DNA from 3 places in the Paradesulfitobacterium aromaticivorans genome. Region 2 is predicted to be linked to each of the others. Evidence: riboswitches for the same ligand, from Rfam matches in the RefSeq annotation. Region 2 holds a riboswitch; each other region holds the start of a gene.

Region 1 (3,927 bases), on a different contig from region 2:
TTACTCCTTCCCAATATCGATCCAACCAAAAATAATAAAAGCAGGACCGGCAACCGAATCAAAACCACGGTGCAGCATGTCATAAATGCTAAAAGTCAGTAGATCACGGCAGACGGTGACGCAGCGCCGGCAGCGAATACATTTGCTCGGTTCCCGGACAAGGGAAGGGGACAAATCATCAACGGCAAAAGCTCCTCTTTCTCCTTCCCATTAAAAATCTGTCCCAAAGAGTTTTTTCCCCATTAGACCTTAGAATCTCAAGTGTGCGCTCTTGTTCCATCTTGACCTCCGCCAGATCATCATTCACCTTTAAGTTTGACCGAATCCACGAAAATTATCCGGATTGCAGATGAAAACTAACCAGCCCAAAAGCTGAGTCTATGATCATCCTCCCGTAACATATTCAGAAGGGCTAGGAACTCGGGGCTTATCCCTGACACGCAAGAATTAAGGCACTGCCAAAACTAAAGAAAAAACATAGAAAATTTTTATTGTGTTAGCAGGAAAACGGAAATGAATGAAGAATATAATTAATTATGAAGAAATAAATGATGAAAAATAAGGCCATGGAGGTCTTGACCAGGTACGGTAGCTCCATGGTTTTTTTCTGTGGAGCGGAGCCATCTGGTTGACCACCTTTTGGGCATAGCTCATGAGCATCAAGGATAAGGATAACCGATCGAAATACGTTGTATTAATTGGGCAATAGGCAATGCAAAATAGGAAAATCGTTTAATGGGACCATGGAGGTCTTTCAGCGGCACGATGGCGCTGGATGATGCCATGGTTTTTTCAATAGGTATTACCTTTTCTTAGTTTATTAGATCGGCATGGATCTAATAATATACAACCTCCTCTTTGCCGCCTGTCGTAGCAGGTCAGGCCGAGGCCGGGGTGCGGCAGGCGGCTATTTTTTTAACTTGGAGACTTCTTCTGGCACGTGGTTAAAGGAAAGTATTTTAATGAGGTGAATGATGATGGAGAAAGACATACTGGTTAAGGATGATTGGCAAAGCTGTGTTGACTTTCATGGGCATATCTGTCCTGGTTTGGCAATCAAGGCTGTGCAGATTGGGATGAGGGAATTAAGAGAGTGGTGTGCGCAACAAGGGGTGGACATAGGCGAGGTTGTGGCGATCGTTCAGAATGATGCTTGCGGAGTATCCGGTCCGCCTTGCCCAATCGTCGGCAGGGTCTTCAGTTCCGGATGGGCCAGCATATAGGGCTTTCCCGTCGACGCTTGCTGGCCAGGGGGGAGTTCCTGGCGGTGTTGGGGAATAACGTGGCTGGTAAGTCGTACGTTTCCCAACGTTATGAAAGCAGCCGTTTAACCGTGTTTAAGTCAGGATAGGGCAAATGGAGAACCGGCCCGTGGTCCTACCCTTATAAAGGCAACAAAACGGAGCATTCACCTTGACAGGCTAGTTCTTATCTGCTAGCCTATTCATGAAAAACATCATACACGTAGAACGAGTATACTTTCTTAAGGGAAAGTATTGAAAAGGGAAGTCAGCAAATCTGACGCGGTCCCGCCACTGTGATAGTGAGCGGCCTTACAGGATGTCACTGGGAAACCGGGAAGACGTAAGGCGGCGATGAACTTAAGCCAGGAGACCTGCTCGCTTTAAAGCCACACAGGAACCTACGGAGGATAGGGGGAATGTAGCGATGCCTGGTAACCGGAAGATATTATCTGGCTAGCCGGACGAGTTAAACCCTTTACAGGAATTCTGTAAAGGGTTTTTGTTATGGGCTATCAGTATGGATCGTTGATCGGTATGGTCGTTGGAGTTAGAAGAAAGGATGAAGAAAAATGGTGGCATACGTCAAATCGTTGCGCCGTGTGCGGGAAGAAGTTTTAGGCCAACTTGCGACCGATCGGGAGCATCGTGTCAAGTGGTTGGTACAGCTTATGGATATCGACGATGAGCTTGAAGAGCTTGAGGGGCACGACAAGATCAGAATCATAGAAAAGGTTAAAGGTAGTGCAAGAATTGAAGAAATTCAGAAGCCTCAAAAGCCTAAACAGCGGGGAAGGATGAAGTCAGGGCGTACGCGGGGCGTTGTTTTTATCCTGTCGCCTGGGGAAAAACGGGCTTAGTTCAGGATTTTCACGGTCTGGCAACCGATGCAGGAAAAAGAGTCAGGCATGCCAACCGTAGTCATGATGGCGAACAAAGTATCATGTCTGTGGACTGGATCATGTGCGGAAAGGAAGAGGAGATATGGCTGTTTTCCAGGAAATCCGTAAAAGGGACGGCAGGGTGGTACTCGCACCTGCGCACAGCCTTGGGGCAGCTGGCAAATCTCTTTTATACCCTTCAGGAGGAAGCTGCCGGTGCTCAGGCTGTTTCGTCGTTCGATACGTATCTTGCGCCCTTCGTTCGCAGGGACAATTTGTCCTATACAGAGGTAAAGCAGGCTGTTCAGGAATTCGTTTTTGATGAGCCTTATTATACCAATTCAACCCAACTGCCGGTCGGCTATACAGTGGATATTTTTGAGGCGCTCGAATTGCAGGAGGCACTGCAGACAGAATATACGGGTGGCACGGTCTTCTTTCTGGGCGAACAAATCGATGACCCGAATACCGTCAAAGACTTATTGCAGAAAGTCTTTGCCCGCTATCGCCTTCCTTATTTTATGGTAACGCCGACTTTTTCCGTTTGTGAGGCTCACGGATATATTAGCGGGGAGCACTATCATTGTCCTATCTGCGGTGGGATGACAGAGGTGTGGAGCCGGATCGTGGGGTATTTCCGACCAGTTCAGAACTGGAACAAGTGTAAGCGCGCAGAATTTCAGGAGAGGCAGGAATTTGTTTATGCTGCCTGCTGAATCTGAAGATACCTTAGCGGGAGTGCATCCGGTTTATCGAACGATGCCGGCTTTCGATAAAGTTGCCCTGCAAATGAAGAACTCTGAATTTTGTCCCTTGAATGAAGGAGATGACACAAATTCCTGAGATATCGAGATTTTACGGGATTATCATCACAATGTATTATGATGAGCATAATCCTCCCCCCTCCCCATTTCCATGCAACATATAATGGTATAGAGACTATTTTTGATATCAATGAAGGAGCGTTTACAAAGGGGATGTTGCACATGAGACCTAAAATTTATGGAGTTTTACCGAAAGAGGATTATACTGTTTACGTATATTTTTTGACGATGGAAAAATTAAACTTTATGACGTAAAACCCTTAATTGATAAGGGAGGTATTTTTATAAAATTGAAGAATAGGAATTTTTTCCTTAATGCGTGTACGGTTATGAATGGAACCCTTGCATGGGACGTATCTGGACATAGAGATACCAGTGATTGTAATGATATATGCCCAGATACTATCTATACTACGGCTAAAGATATTTCTAAAGAAAACATTGCTTGAGATCATCACCGAGGAGAATGTCAGGAATTATTTTGGCAACGACGTCGGGATTCTGCCGGTACCCTATATGAATGAAGAGATTAAGGCGTTTGTCATGTTGGATATCAATCAGTATTGTTCCAATGCCGCTCTGCTGCAGTCAGAAAGAGCTGAGTTTAACAATTTCGTAACTTTGCCGGGCATGGTCACGCATGATGGCCAACTCTTCAGCAGTTAAGGCACCCGGTTTATTGAGAATCCCTTCCGGAACGCCAATTTTTCCGATATCGTGCAAGACTATAGTTGATCCAATATCCTACCGACAAAACCGGAAGCATGATTAGGACCAACGCCCCGGCCAGAAGCCGTCCCCGGAGCCCAAACCGGTGAAAACCTTTTATGGTCATCCGCATCCCCCCTTGAGATAGAAAGCTAACTTTAATCTGTAATTGTGCTGAAAATCTGCGTATGTTGAAAACGACGACCAAAGGGAGAAGTAACGCCGAGTACTAGAGTATAAACTTACTGATTATGTTTTGAAGCTCCGCTGCCA
Region 2 (3,927 bases):
AGATTCATGAAACCCTTTGCCCAGGCCTTGACTGCGGGCGTATGGGAAGTGGATCACAGCAATGAGGAAAGCCCAGCGTGCCAGTAAAGGTGGCAGGATTAAAATACTGTAAGAGCTGGGACTAAAGCTAGCTAAAAGGGAGAATTTCAGGATTAAGAGGGCAGCAAGGGTGATGGAGGCGTGAGCCCCAACCCGGCTGTCCTTCATTATTTCCAGCATGCGTTCCCGCGTACGTGACGAAAGCAGGCCGTCCATGCTTTCCATAAACCCATCGAGGTGCAACCCTCCGGTCAGGATTATTTCCAGGGCCAGGAGGATAGCAGCGACTGCCAAAGGAGGGTACAATAACCCGACAAGAGTAGCTGTGCCCCAGAGTACCAATACCAGAAAGAGCCCGATCAGCGGATAATAACGCTGTGAACGCGCGAACTCCTCAGCTGTGACATCCTGCGCTGAGGGAGCGGGATTCTGGTCAGGAAAGTGAAGGCAATAAGAAGTGCACGCATTTTAACGCTCCCGTAACTCATCCAGAATTTTTTGACCTGGCCCTTTAACTTCCAAGGGGTAACCCGCGACCACTAAGTACACCGTATCAGCCGCCTGAGCTAGGATCTGATTGCTGCGTCCTGCCAAGTCTCGGTAGGCGCGCGCCAGAGGATTATCAGGCACTATCCCCAAGCCCACTTCATTCGTTACAAAAATTACTGTGGGTTTAATCCCCGAGGCTGCTGCGGCAGCCTCTCGCACTTTATTTAGAATTTCCTGTTCCGCCTGGAGGCTGGAATGTTTCAAGTTTTCCCCCATATTTCCCTCAGCCTGAAAAGAACTGTGCGCAAGTATCAAGTTTGAGAGCCAGAGTGTGACACAGTCAAGGAGAACTACCCCGTCCCGCTCTCTCAGGGTCAACAACACCTCAGTAATATTAAGCGGCTCTTCTATAAGTTCCCACTCTGGCGGGCGGGATTCTTTATGTTTGCGCACGCGGAAAGCCATTTCTTCGTCCCATATTTGGGCGGTCGCGATATACGTAACCTTCTGGCCGCTGTGGTCGGCCACGAGTTCAGCGAAGGTGCTCTTACCGCTGCGAGCACCGCCGGTTACGAGAATAAATTTGGACATAAGCGTAATCACCTACCTTGTTCACTGACTCCGGCATCGGCGGAGGTGGCCATTTCTTCCAAAATATGAATTGCTGCTTCCACAAGATAAATACTTAAAGCTGCTCCGGTTCCTTCCCCTAAGCGCATGTTCAAATTGAGCATCGGCTCCAATCCCATAATTTTTAAGGCCCTGAGGTGACCCGGTTCGACCGAGGAGTGCGAGGGGAGCATGTAACGGGTAGAATTCGGACTTAATTTGGCTGCAATGAGTCCTCCGGCAGTGGAAATGAACCCGTCCACTATGATCGCCGCCCGGCTGGCTGCGGCTTGTAGGACAGCCCCGGCAATGGCTGCAATCTCCAAGCCGCCAACCTTGGCCAAAACGTCAAGCGGGTCGCCAATGTCCGGCTTATTAACGGAGATTGCTTTCCTGATAACCTTAATCTTGCGGGCCAGTCCGCGATCGTCAACCCCTGTTCCTCTTCCTACAACTTGCTCGACCGGCAGACCGGTATATAAAGAGACAATGGCGGAGCTGGGAGTCGTGTTGCCGATGCCCATGTCCCCGGTGGTAAGGAGGTTGGCCCCGGCGTCAATTTGCTCTTTGGCAACGGCGGCTCCACCAGGATTGCTTTTATTGCCTCGGCGCGGGTCATGGCCGGGCCTTGAGCCATGTTCTTGGTTCCACTCATAACTCTACGGCTCATTAGTTCAGCAGGTTCGAGCGGGAAAGCTACGCCCACATCAGTGCAGATAACCTCCGCACCCGCCTGGCGTGAGAGGACATTTATAGCTGCACCGCCATTAAGGAAATTATACACCATTTGTGGGGTTACTTCCTGGGGAAAAGCGCTGACCCCTTCCGCTACGACGCCGTGATCTCCGGCCATCAGGAGGACGGCCTTTTTGTGGATCTGCGGTCGAGGGGTCTGCTGCATCCCTGCCAGTTGTTTGGCGATTTCCTCCAACTGACCAAGGCTTCCTTGCGGTTTCGTGAAGGAATCCAGGCGTGCTTGGGTTTGGGCCATTGCTTCTTCATCGAGTCCGGTGATCTTGTTAAGAAGGCTTTCTAATTCTTGTTCGAGTTGGGTAAGTGCTTGCATGTTTTTCTCCTCCTAAAATTAAATTTGACTAAAATAAAAAGTCCTAACCACATAGCTGTGGTCGGGACTTTGCCTTCATCTCCGCCGCTCCTCCACACAAGGGAAGACTTATTTGCTTGAGGCAGGTCAACTGGCTTTCGCTTCCTCACTTAACCGCGCCTTCCCAGCCCATCGGCCAGTGGCAGTCTGCGGCAGCTCAGCGTTTACAGTGGTGGGTCCGCGCCGGCCTATACTTGTAATATTCCGGACTTCCCTATTCTCCCCGAAGGGCACCTCAAACAAAGCGTGTAGTTAGTTTTGCTCATAGCATAGCACATGGGGGACTGGCTGACAAGATAAAGCCTAAGAAATATTTCATGTATCTAATTAGACCTGTATTGGAACCCTGCCTAAGAGGTGAAAGTTAAATAGACGAGGAGAGCGTTAAGACTGATGATCAGGGATACGATTACTCCGCCAATCACATTGGTGAGGCGGCGGTTTGCCAATTCCCCCATGATATCCTTGCGGCTGGTAATGAGAAGAAGGGGAATGATAGCCGCCGGAAGAGCAAAGCTTAGAGTTACCTGGCTTATAATTAGGATTTTCATGGGGTTAAATCCGAGGGCAAGTAAGACCAGGGCAGGAATCATCGTGATAGTACGCCGAACATTGATTGGGAGGTCAAGGCCGATAAACCCTTTCATCATACATTCTCCGGCCATAGCCCCCACAGTAGAAGATGAGAGGCCTGAAGCAAGGAGGGCGAGGCCGAAAGCACCGCTCGAAAGGTTTCCGAGCAGGGGAGTCAGGGAGCGGTGCGCATCTTCGATCGAATCCACAGGCAATCCTTTGGAGTAAAACACGGACGCTGCAACGATTACCATGGCTGCATTAACCAGAAAGGCAATATTCATAGCGATGACGATATCCAGACGTTCCATTCGGAAATGCTTACGTGCTTCCTCAAGTTCATCGCTTTGACGGCGTGCTTTAACCAATTCCGAATGGAGAAAGATAACATGAGGCATGACGGTGGCTCCGAGCATTCCGACCGCAACGAGCACGCTCTCCGGACCTAAGCTGGGCACAAGGGTGTGGTATGCGATTTCCGTCCAGGCTGGTTTGGCCAGGAGCATTTCAATCATATAGGATATTCCGATCACTGCAACTAAGGTTACCACAATTCTTTCCACTACATGCTGGCCAAAACGCTGCAAATACACTATAACAAAGGTAACGCCGATTGTCAGGAGCCCGGCAACAAGTAGAGGAATGTTAAACAGAAGGTAAAACCCAAGTGTGGCACCCAGGAATTCAGCCATATATGTTGCAATTGCCGCCAGGAGCATGACTGTCCAGAGCAGCAAATTAACTGGTTTGCTGAATACCCGCCCACAATGGGTAGCCAAATCAACCCCGGTCACAATCCCTAATTTTGCAGAGAGAGTCTGCAAAAAAATTGCCATGAGGTTGCTCCAAAGTACAACCCAGATGAGGGTATAGTTAAAATTTGAACCTCCGCTTATGTTCGTCGCGAAATTACCGGGATCGATGTACGCAACACTGACGATGAATGCCGGGCCGAGGTAACGTGCCAGAGTTTTTAACTTAGCAGCCGGTTTTTCTCGTTCTAGTTTAAGTGGTACGGCCACATTCTGTACTAAGAAGGGACTCATGCCTTCGTTCATGCAGTTCCCTCCTCTATAGTTAATGCTATCATCTATAACCACCGCCTCTTTCCA
Region 3 (3,927 bases), on a different contig from region 2:
TCTGGTCGTTTTGGACTAGCCTTGACAGGTATTCAAAACGTGTAATTAAGTCACCAAGGTCAGTCGCCTGAAAAAGAATCTCCAAGTAACTGATGGGAGCAACTTCATAAATCGCACGCAGCCTTGCTCCAAGTACCTGCCGCCGCTCATCCACTTCCTTTTGCTTGGCAGCGAGTTCCTTTTGGGCAGCCAGCAATTGCGCCCGCGCCTTCCTTGTAGCCTCTTGTTTTTCCTTTAAATCTCTTTGGGCCTGGAGCGTCTGCGCGTCTAACTGAGCCAGTTGGGCTTTGATCTTGTCGGCTGTAAAAGTAAGGGGTGATAGCCTAAGCTAGTTATAAATCAGCAAGATGACATTCGTTTGAAGGTAGAATATCCAGCGAACAAGCTGAAAAAATTTCCCTATGTCTGGAACACTATAATGATGTTGAAACGTGTATCGCAAAGCTTGAATCAACTGTTATTTCGCTATCTGAACAATTCAGCAAAGAGATTAAGTTGTGGCCACGACACCAGGCATTAAAGATTTTTCTGCTATTGCAATCATCTCGGAAATTGGTGCTGACATGTCGGTATTTCCAACTGCTAAACACCTTTGCTCTTGGGCTGGCCTTACCCCTCAAAACAACGAGAGTGCAGGTAAGAAAAAATCTGTTCGTATTAGCCGTGCCGGTATTTATATCAAGCCTTTGCTGGTTCAATGCGCTAATGCAGTAATAAAGGATAAGAATTTTCCGCACTTTCGTTATCGCTATGAAGCGATCAAACGCCGCCGTGGCCACAAACGGGCTGTCATAGCTGTAGCAAGAATGATGCTTACGGCTATCTACCACATTACTAAAAAACAAGTCTCCTTTTGATCATTAGCTTTACGAGAAAACTCAGGTCAAACCGGATAATCAGCTAAACAAAGTAGCGCGAGCCGTTATTCTTTTACAGCGTTTTTAATTACATGGCGAGTCATCTTCTGGAAGTAGAGCAGTCGGGCGGAACAATAACGGTCGACAGTACACTAGGAAAGGGAACAACTTTTTCGTTTTACCTGCCGGCGTAAAACCATCAGGCATTTTCAAGCCTTAATATTTTCCACAGCAAATAGGAAATGACCCATGCCACAATGAAAAGTCCTACTAATATATAGCCCATACCCCCAAAGTTCAAATGCTGTATCCATCCCCAAATTCCACTGTTTAGTCCTAGCTTTGCGGTAATTATCTGGGCCAATTCAATTAGACCGATAAACAGTGCTGCGATTACGGAAAGACCGGTAACCGATAAATTATAATAAATCTTGCGTAACGGAGTGGAAAAGGCCCAATGGTAGGCAGTTGTCATAAAAACTCCATCCGCAGTGTCCATCAAGCTCATACCGGCAGCAAATATAATTGGAAGGGACAGTACTACGGTAAAAGGCATCGCTTGAGTCCCAACATTCGCTGAAATAGCTAACAAGGCAACTTCAGATGCAGTATCAAAACTTAACCCGAACAAAAAGCCAAGCGGGTATACATGCCAACTCTTGTTAATAAAACGATACACTGGTTTTAAGAAACGTGATATCAAGCCACGGTTTAGAAGCTGCTGATCAAGATTTTCCTCATCATACTCCCCTTGACGCATCTTTACGAAGAACCGGTAAATATCGAACCAAATGTAAAGATTAAAAAGCCCAATGAGAAGAAGAAAACTTCCGGCGACCATAGTACCGATGAGTCCTGCGACAGCTTTTAATTGAGGGATGTTCTGTTGGGCCCAATGCATTGAAAAAGCCGTAATGATTGCCATAATACAGACAACCGTAGAATGACCAAGCGAAAAGAAAAATCCTACTCCTGTCGGATCCTCTTTTTGCTGTATCAGTTTGCGCACTGTGTTATCGATAGCGGCAATATGGTCAGCATCAAAAGCATGGCGTAACCCTAGGGTATAGGCCAAGAAAGCAAATCCCAGCAATGGAGGAAATTGCTTGACATTCAAAAACAGCAAAATCATGCCTAAAAGGTGTATACCTGCAACTGATATTCCGTAACGGATCCATTTAGGGCGGCTAGTTTTTTGGGGTATTTCTTTCAAAATTGTTCCTCCTTACAACTGCTTAAAACAACAAAAAACCCTCCACCAACGAAAGGGTTTTCAAAGCTTAACCGGTATCAATCAAGAGCAGTGACACAGGCATACCTCCCTAACATCCCGTAGGTCGTCGTGTGTTTGGTATGAGCAGGTCTCCTGGCTTAAGATCCTCATCAACTTACGTCTTCCCGGATAATATTCCAGTGACAGAGTGTAAGTTAACTCCCTCTAACAGTGGCGGGCACCGCATCAGCTTTTACTGATTTCCCTTTTCAATTCTTTTCCCTCAGGAAAGAATCACTCATCCCTAGTATTTAGTTGATTTAATGATACATGATTTTAGAAAGCTTGTACAGTCTATTGTGTACTCTTTAAAGTCCCTACCTTAGAAATCTTACCCCAGAACTCCGGTGTCTGGTGATTCGGTGGAGCCTTTTCCAGCAGGCCCGTTAGATCCTGTCCTGCCACGAGCTGTTGGCCCATAGGAGTATGCTTGCCCAATTTCCATAGCTTAGAGTTGGTCACGTCATACGTCCTGAGCAGCATTTTGTCCGCTTACTGCATTGCCGGGAGTACCAGGCTGTGTTTGCGGTGTTTGAGTTGTTGTTTGCGTCGCTTGGGTTCCAGTACACCCGTTTACAAAAAGAGAGCAAATAAGAGTATTACCATAATAAATAGTCGCTTCATGCTGTTTCTCTCCTTGTACTACCCTAAATACTCCCAAAATTTCATTTGCGCGCAGTCCAATAAAGCTGCTTTGCCAACTCTATGCCAGCTCCACGATTCTCCCGTGCTCCAGTCTCACCCGGCGCTGGGCCAGTTCCCCAACTTCCGGATCATGGGTGACCATTACAATCGTATGTCCTTCCCGGTGAAGTTCTCGAAAAAGTTCAATGACGATTTGTTCGGTCTGGTCTTTCAGCAGTTTCATTTGATTCCTGCTGCTTCGCAGCTCGCACCTCAAGGTTATTTTATCATAAACGGAAATTTACTTCAGATGGAGTAGAGCTGCTCTCTGTTTTGTCGACTATTCCGATTCACGCAGGCGTTCAACAATAGACTGCCTGTTTGTACCTCTGTAGTAAGGGGGATCACCATGGATACCATAATAAGCAGCGGGGAGGAAAGGAGCATTGGCAGTATGGTAAAGCGATAGCGGAAAAACCACAAATTGACGGCTAAGGACTGAATCACACCATAGGAGAATAACGCACCCACCACAAATGTAATAAAAATATTTGTCCATATCAAAACCGTTGGTGAGCGTGAAAACAGAATTGAGCAAAATTAGGCTGAGAGACATGGAAGTGATAACGATGGCCGTTTTCTTTTTATTTCGGGCCAGGTTGGAGACAGACATTTTAGAGATAGTCCCCGTATTTTCTTTACCGCAGGACTTTTTGTTACGTCTTTCCTTGCCTAATCCCTGCTCTGTATACCTCACAGCCTCAACCGGTGAAACAGCTCCGGCAATTTTCCCCGGCTTTCGGGAGCTGATCCATACGGTGAGAAGTGAAAAAAGAGCCGCTCCCGTAAAAACGGATATCCCGTACCACGGAGATTTCAAAAATGTTGTAGATAATGAGATAACCTTGAATATAATCAGGCAGAGTAGTGATGAGCATTATGGCCAGAATGACCATCCTCAATACGGATAATCCGGTCCGCAAATTGGGCAATTTCCTCGTTATGGGTAATCATCACAATAGTCTGGCTAAATTTTCGGTCCATCTTTTCTGTATGGTGTAAATATCTCAAGCTGTTCTGTAGGTTTACCATATGAGATTTCTAAATCGGAAATGCGGTCTATGTTTGCCTCATATTTTTATTTTTCTTTCCCAAGACAACATTTTTTATATT

What was found. A riboswitch is a leader RNA that binds a small molecule or an ion and turns the genes downstream of it on or off. The one in region 2 is predicted to bind cobalamin.
Region 1: it holds a riboswitch for cobalamin, as region 2 does, so the genes downstream of both, ACYQ2N_RS11940 (hypothetical protein) here and cobT (nicotinate-nucleotide--dimethylbenzimidazole phosphoribosyltransferase) in region 2, are expected to answer to the same signal.
Region 3: it holds a riboswitch for cobalamin, as region 2 does, so the genes downstream of both, ACYQ2N_RS05090 (HoxN/HupN/NixA family nickel/cobalt transporter) here and cobT (nicotinate-nucleotide--dimethylbenzimidazole phosphoribosyltransferase) in region 2, are expected to answer to the same signal.

What each region holds. Positions count from the first base shown of each region.
Region 1 is NZ_BAAHYT010000010.1:1,268,572-1,272,498, forward strand. It holds gene ACYQ2N_RS11925 (response regulator) at 1-35, shown strand, start outside; gene ACYQ2N_RS11930 (4Fe-4S binding protein) at 1-174, opposite strand; gene ACYQ2N_RS11935 (FmdE family protein) at 978-1,223, shown strand; cobalamin riboswitch at 1,455-1,637, shown strand; gene ACYQ2N_RS11940 (hypothetical protein) at 1,814-2,101, shown strand; gene nrdD (anaerobic ribonucleoside-triphosphate reductase) at 2,185-2,838, shown strand; gene ACYQ2N_RS11950 (hypothetical protein) at 2,819-2,965, shown strand; gene ACYQ2N_RS11955 (hypothetical protein) at 3,210-3,395, shown strand; gene ACYQ2N_RS11960 (HD domain-containing protein) at 3,535-3,669, opposite strand; gene ACYQ2N_RS11965 (hypothetical protein) at 3,623-3,781, opposite strand; gene ACYQ2N_RS11970 (hypothetical protein) at 3,884-3,927, opposite strand, start outside.
Region 2 is NZ_BAAHYT010000011.1:733,729-737,655, forward strand. It holds partial or broken gene ACYQ2N_RS20365 (adenosylcobinamide-GDP ribazoletransferase) at 1-405, opposite strand, end outside; gene cobU (bifunctional adenosylcobinamide kinase/adenosylcobinamide-phosphate guanylyltransferase) at 508-1,119, opposite strand; partial or broken gene cobT (nicotinate-nucleotide--dimethylbenzimidazole phosphoribosyltransferase) at 1,128-2,203, opposite strand; cobalamin riboswitch at 2,307-2,495, opposite strand; gene ACYQ2N_RS20380 (Nramp family divalent metal transporter) at 2,593-3,873, opposite strand.
Region 3 is NZ_BAAHYT010000009.1:113,315-117,241, forward strand. It holds gene ACYQ2N_RS05080 (M23 family metallopeptidase) at 1-196, opposite strand, end outside; gene ACYQ2N_RS05085 (transposase) at 498-857, shown strand; gene ACYQ2N_RS05090 (HoxN/HupN/NixA family nickel/cobalt transporter) at 1,057-2,070, opposite strand; cobalamin riboswitch at 2,197-2,387, opposite strand; gene ACYQ2N_RS05095 (cytochrome b5-like heme/steroid binding domain-containing protein) at 2,425-2,592, opposite strand; gene ACYQ2N_RS05100 (hypothetical protein) at 2,834-2,998, opposite strand; gene ACYQ2N_RS05105 (hypothetical protein) at 3,333-3,725, shown strand; gene ACYQ2N_RS05110 (DUF1186 domain-containing protein) at 3,893-3,927, opposite strand, start outside.